Regions from separate parts of the Romboutsia lituseburensis genome, predicted to be linked through region 1. Evidence: a T-box and tRNA genes for the amino acid it is inferred to sense, from the RefSeq annotation. Region 1 holds a T-box; the other holds one or more tRNA genes.
The links. A T-box is a leader RNA that pairs with one kind of tRNA and senses whether it is charged. The one in region 1 lies ahead of NWE74_RS13375 (valine--tRNA ligase), so its partner is inferred to be a tRNA-Val.

Region 1 (3,424 bases):
AGAATGCAAAGAGGGACTAGAGAAATTAAGCAATAATGAAATAAATGCTACTTTTATAGAAGGTATGGGATGTGTAGGAGGATGCGTTGGTGGCCCAAAAAGAATCTTAACAGTTGAAAAAGGGACAAAGCATGTAGAGTATTATTGTAAAGAAACTCAAATGGAAACACCGTTTGAAAATTTAAATGTAATTCAGTTTTTAACTATGATGGGGATAAAAAGAATTGAATCGTTAGGAGAAAAAGAAGAAGAACAAGTACTAAAAATATTTAGTAGAAATATCACAGATAATAATTAAAGTTATTATATGAGAGGGAGATTAGGGGGATGAAGTACAAATCTAATATATCTATTATTGTGTCTATTATATGTATAGCAATAATTGGTTCAGTAATAGGTTTTAATTATTTTAAGGGAAATGTCAAAGAAACTAGTAATTATACAGAGAACAATGAAGTGGCAAGTTTAATAAGAGATAATACACTTACAGAGATTATTAAAAAATCAATAACACCAGAGCAAAAAGGTCCAATACCAAGAACGGGAAAAATAGCATATATAACTATAGATGATGGACCATCAAAGTATACAAATGAAATCTTAGATATACTAGAAAAAAATGATGTTAAAGCAACTTTCTTTATGATTGATGGTAATATGAAACTTCATAAAGATGAAGTAGAAAGAATACAGGAAGATGGACATAGTGCAGGATTTCATAGTGTGTCACATGATATAAAACAATTATATAAAACTCCTCAAAATACATTAAAAGAATTTGAAACATGTGAAAATACTTTTTATAGTATAACAGGGGAAATATCAAAATTAATAAGACTTCCTTATGGAAGTAAACCTTATATGCCAGATGCATCTCATGAATTATTGAAAGAAAATGGATATAAAATGTGGGATTGGAATTTAGATACTCAAGACTGGAGAGCTACTACTGATATCATAGTAAGTAATGTACTATATTATGGACGAGATAATCCAAACTTAGTAGTACTAATGCATGAAAAGGAACAAACTGTAAAAGCTTTAGATAGTATGATAAAAGTGTTAAAAGACAGAGGCTATGAAATAATGCCAATAACAGAAGACACACAACCTCATAATTATTGGGATAAAAACTTATAAAAATATATATAAAACTTAAAATCAGGTATATATTATTATAAGTAATTGACAATAATATTAGTAATTGGATATAATTAAATAATAAATGAAAATAAAAACTGTGATGAAGAGGAGTATATAAATACTACTAAAAGAGATGAAGACTCATAGGCTGAAAGGTCTTCTTGGAATAGATTTGTAGAAGGTAGCTTCGGAGTTTCTAAGCTGAACTAACAGTAAGCTTAGACGGTGTGAATCGTTAAAATCTATTGAGAGCCATAACTATGAAACTAAGTTTAATTATTTTTAAATATGTGAACTTGAACGATGGATGTGACAGCGTAAATACGAGTGTTATATTATTGTTAAAATTAAGCATAGCATAGTTTGTGGAATTAAGGTGGTAACGCGAGCTTTTCGTCCTTATTATAGGATGAAGAGCTTTTTTTATGCTTAAGTAAATTATATTGCATCAATAGATATGGATAAATAAGCAAATAATTATATTAATTATAAATAAGGAGGAAACACAATGGAAAATACTAATTTACCAAAAACGTATAATCCTAAAGATTTTGAATCTAGATTATACTCAAAGTGGGTTGAAGATGGATTATTCAAGTCTAAGCCAAACCCAAATAAGAAGCCATTTACAATAATGCTTCCACCGCCAAATATAACAGGGCAATTACATATGGGACATGCACTTGACCATACATTACAAGATATACTTATAAGATGGAAGAGAATGGACGGTTATGAAGCTTTATGGCAACCAGGAACTGACCATGCATCTATAGCAACAGAAGTTAAAGTTGTTGAAAGAATAAAAGAACAAGAAGGAAAAACTAAGTATGAAATAGGAAGAGAAGAATTCCTAAACAGAGCTATGGACTGGAGAAATGAATTTGGTAGAAAGATAGTAGACCAAATGAAACAGTTAGGAGATTCTTGTGACTGGGATAGAGAAAGATTCACAATGGATGAAGGATGTAACGAAGCTGTTACTGAGTTCTTTGTGAAACTATATGAAAAAGGTCAGATATACAGAGGAAACAGAATAATAAACTGGTGTCCTGATTGTAAGACTACTTTATCAGATGCTGAAGTTGAACACGAAGAGCATGATGGTAAATTCTATCACATAAAATATCCAATAAAAGGTAGTGATGAATTCTTAGAAATAGCTACAACTAGACCAGAAACAATGTTAGGAGATACAGGTATAGCTGTAAATCCAGAAGATGAAAGATACAAGCATTTAGTAGGTAAGCATGCTATACTTCCTATGATAGGAAGAGATTTAATAATAGTTGCTGACGATTATGTTGATTTAGAGTTTGGTACTGGTGCAGTTAAAATGACTCCAGCTCATGACCCTAATGATTTTGAAGTAGGTCAAAGACATAATCTTGAAAAGATAAATGTAATGAACGAAGATGGAACTATGAATAAGTTAGCTGGTAAATACGAAGGTATGGACAGATATGAGTGCAGAAAGCAACTTATAGCTGATTTAGATGAAGCAGGATACATGATAGCAATAAAAGACCACAATCATAATGTAGGTTCTTGTTATAGATGTAAAACTGTAGTTGAGCCAAGACTTTCTGATCAATGGTTCGTTAAAATGGACGAGCTTGCTAAGCCTGCTTTAGATATATTAAAGAAGAAAGATTTAGAATTCGTTCCTGATAAATTTGATAAAACATATACTCAATGGTTAGAAAATATAAGAGACTGGTGTATATCAAGACAATTATGGTGGGGTCACCAAATACCAGCTTACTACTGCCAAGAATGTGGTGAAGTAGTTGTTGCTAAAGAAATGCCAAAGCAATGTAAATGTGGATGCACTAACTTCAAGCAAGATGAAGATGTTCTAGATACATGGTTCTCTTCTGCATTATGGCCTTTCTCAACTTTAGGATGGCCAAACAATACAGAGGAATTAAACTACTACTATCCAACAAGTGTACTTGTAACTGGATACGATATAATATTCTTCTGGGTAGTTAGAATGGCATTTGCAGGAATGTTCTGTATGGGTGAAACTCCATTTGAACATGTATTAATACATGGACTAGTTAGAGACTCTGAAGGTAGAAAAATGAGTAAATCTCTAGGAAACGGAATAGATCCATTAGAAGTAATAGACCAATATGGAGCAGATGCTCTAAGATTCATGTTAGCAACTGGAAATTCCCCAGGAAATGACATGAGATTCTACATGGAAAGAGTAGAAGCATCAAGAAACTTCGCTAATAAATTATGGAATGCATCAAGATTTGTATTCATGAATATA
Region 2 (3,424 bases), 360 kb from region 1:
GAAAGAAAACGAATTTACTGCATTAAAAGATTTGAATGAAATAGAAAAATACATATTAAACCTATCGATAAATTAAAAAAGTTTGAAAATATATCGAATGTTTGATAAAATGTATTGGTAAAGTGTTCGAATATATACAATAGAGGTGAATTATATGAAAACAGTAGCAATTGTAGGATCTCAATGGGGAGACGAAGGAAAAGGTAAAGTTATAGATTACCTTGCTACACAAGCGGATGTAGTAGTAAGAGGACAAGGTGGAAACAATGCAGGACATACATTAGTTGTAGACGGAAAGAAGTTTGCACTACGTCTTATACCATCAGGAGTATTAAATCCTAAAACTATAAATGTAATAGGTAACGGTATAGTATTTGATCCAAAAGGATTTTTAGAAGAAATAGAGACTTTAAATAAAGAAAATATAGATACAACAAACATAAAAGTAAGTGATAGAGCGCACGTTGTGTTCCCATATCATAAAGAGTTAGATGCACTAGCAGAAGAAGCTAGAGGAGATAACAAAATAGGAACTACTAAAAAAGGTATAGGTCCTTGTTACATGGATAAAACTGAAAGATCAGGAATAAGAATATGTGACTTAATGGATAAAGAAATATTTGCTAAGAAATTAAAATTACAAATAGATGCTAAAAATAAATTAGTTCAAGGTGTATATGGAAAAGAAGCTATGTTTGATTTCGAAACTATATACAATGAATATTTAGGATATGCTGATCAAATAAGAAAGAATGTTGCCGATACTTCAGTTGTAGTATACGATGCGATAAAAGCAGGTAAAAAAGTACTATTTGAAGGTGCTCAAGGAACATTACTAGACTTAGACTTAGGAACTTACCCATACGTTACATCTTCTCATCCAACATCAGGAGGATTCTCTATAGGAGCAGGTGTTGGACCAAATATGATAAAAGATGTTGTTGGTATAGTTAAAGCTTATACTACAAGAGTTGGAGAAGGACCATTTGTTACTGAATTAGATAACGAAGTTGGAGAAAAGATAAGAGTTCAAGGTCGTGAGTTCGGAACAGTAACTGGAAGAGCTAGAAGATGTGGATGGTTTGATGCTGTAATAGTAAAATATGCAGCTAGAGTTAACGGAATAACAAGTATATCATTCATGTTATTAGACGTTTTAAGTGGATTTGATAAGGTAAGTATATGTACAGGATATAAGTTAGGAGATGAAGTAATAACTGATTTCCCAGCATCATTAGAAGATTTAGCTAAATGTGAACCTGTATATGAAGAGTTAGATGGATGGAATGAAGATTTAACTACTGTAGAAAAATACGAAGACCTTCCAGAAAATGCTAAGAAATATATAGCTAGAATAGAAGAGTTAGTTGGAGTTAACATAGATATGGTTTCAGTTGGACCAAATAGAGCTCAAACTATAATAAGAAGAAATATATTCGCTTAATATATAAATTTTTATAAAAAATGTAGTGGTATTTTATCACTACATTTTTTATTTTTTTATTTAAATTAATATAAAAAATTTAAAAAAATTTAAAAAAATAGTATAAAATATATTCAATAAAGTAAATTATTAAATATAAATATAAGTTATTTACAGGATTCTAGGCTATATTCATTAAACTGATAAAAAAAAATAAAAAAAATGTAGAAAAAGTGTTGACGAAATTATAAACCCATAATATAATAGTCTTTGTGAGTGAGAGAAACACCCACGAAAAAGAAGATGATCCATTAGCTCAGTCGGTAGAGCACCTGACTTTTAATCAGGGTGTCCCGCGTTCGAGTCGCGGATGGATCACCATTTTTGGCTCATTGGTCAAGCGGTCAAGACACCGCCCTTTCACGGCGGTAACAGGGGTTCGATTCCCCTATGAGTCACCAATATCCCGGGACTATAGCTCAGCTGGGAGAGCACCTGCCTTACAAGCAGGGGGTCACAGGTTCGAGCCCTGTTAGTCCCACCATTTATATAAATGCGGCCTGGTAGTTCAGCTGGTTAGAATGCCAGCCTGTCACGCTGGAGGTCGAGGGTTCGAGTCCCTTCCAGGTCGCCAATTTAATATATTTTTTATGCTAGTGTGGCTCAACGGTAGAGCAGCTGACTTGTAATCAGCAGGTTGTAGGTTCGATTCCTATCACTAGCTCCAATCAAAACTCTTAGTTTATCTAAGAGTTTTTTTTATTTTCAAATTATGTTATATTTAAAAAGTAAAAAAATTAATTAAGAACGGATGATGTAAACATGGCTAAAAAAATAAAAATTCAAAGCCCAAAAATTCCAAAAGAATTAGAAGTAACAAATGATATAATAGATAAAATTTGGGAAGAAGAGAAAATAGAAGATAAAATTATAGAAAATACGACAATACAATCAATTTCAGAAGTAAGAGTTAGGTTTAACACATGTGTATTTAAAAATGTAAATTTTGATGATTGTGATTTTAGAAAAATAGATATGATTGATGTAATATTTGATAATTGTAATTTATCTAATATTAATTTTGGAGATAGCGGAATATATAGAGTTGAATTTAGAAATTGTAAATTAACTGGTGCGAGATTTGATGATTCTATTTTAAAAAGTGTAGTTTTTAAAGAAACTAAAGGACTTTATTCTAATTTTTCATTTTCAAAGATAAAAGGTGTTAGTTTTATAGAATCTGATTTTCAAGGATCTGTATTTCAGGATGTAGAAAATGAAACTTTAACAATAGAGTCGACAAATTTTAATAGTGTTGTGTTTAGTGGAATTTCTTTAGATGGAGTTGATTTTTCAACATGTAGTATAGAAGGCGTAGAAGTTGGGTTAAAAGATCTTCATGGAGGGAAATTTACAGTAGCTCAGGCTTTAGAATTGAGTAAATTAATGGGGATAACTATCGTATAGATAAAAATTATATTATCCACAAGTAAATTTGTAAATTTTATAAAATTGAGCTGTGGATAAATAATTATATTGGTTACGTAGTTAACTATATGATATTTATTAACACTTTGGGTAAAAAATAAGTAGAAGAAAATAAAGGATTATTTCTTCTACTTATATCTTTCCCATCTTAAATCATTACCAACAAATTTAGTTATTCTAAATTTATCCAAAATCCTAGATAAAGTTCTTTGAGTATAAACTTTTCCAAGTTGGGCAGGTGTTAGGTTTGTTGAGATTATTATTTTTTTTCCAGCAACTAATCTAGTATTAACGATATTAAATATTTCACCACTTGTAAATGAATTATTAAGTTCAGTTCCTAAGTCATCTATAATAAGTAAATCACAGTCAAATAGATTTTTATAATTTTGATCAGCTAATTTATTATTAGGATCTTTTCTAAATTTATAATCCTCTATAATCTCTAGTATTCTAAATGAAGTCTGATAAATAACAACATAACCTCTATCTAGTAAATCCTTAGCTATGCAG

Region 2: it encodes a tRNA-Val, which carries the amino acid that the T-box ahead of NWE74_RS13375 (valine--tRNA ligase) is inferred to sense. The anticodon was not compared.

The regions. Positions count from the first base shown of each region.
Region 1 covers NZ_JANQBQ010000001.1:2,732,548-2,735,971, forward strand. Annotated here, with positions in the region: gene NWE74_RS13365 ([Fe-Fe] hydrogenase large subunit C-terminal domain-containing protein) at 1-298, shown strand, start outside; gene NWE74_RS13370 (polysaccharide deacetylase family protein) at 328-1,140, shown strand; T-box leader at 1,232-1,547, shown strand; gene NWE74_RS13375 (valine--tRNA ligase) at 1,652-3,424, shown strand, end outside.
Region 2 covers NZ_JANQBQ010000001.1:2,372,942-2,376,365, reverse strand. Annotated here, with positions in the region: gene NWE74_RS11490 (hypothetical protein) at 1-76, shown strand, start outside; gene NWE74_RS11485 (adenylosuccinate synthase) at 155-1,444, shown strand; tRNA gene NWE74_RS11480 (tRNA-Lys) at 1,729-1,804, shown strand; tRNA gene NWE74_RS11475 (tRNA-Glu) at 1,810-1,884, shown strand; tRNA gene NWE74_RS11470 (tRNA-Val) at 1,892-1,967, shown strand; tRNA gene NWE74_RS11465 (tRNA-Asp) at 1,981-2,057, shown strand; tRNA gene NWE74_RS11460 (tRNA-Thr) at 2,076-2,150, shown strand; gene NWE74_RS11455 (pentapeptide repeat-containing protein) at 2,246-2,890, shown strand; gene NWE74_RS11450 (ATP-binding protein) at 3,040-3,424, opposite strand, start outside.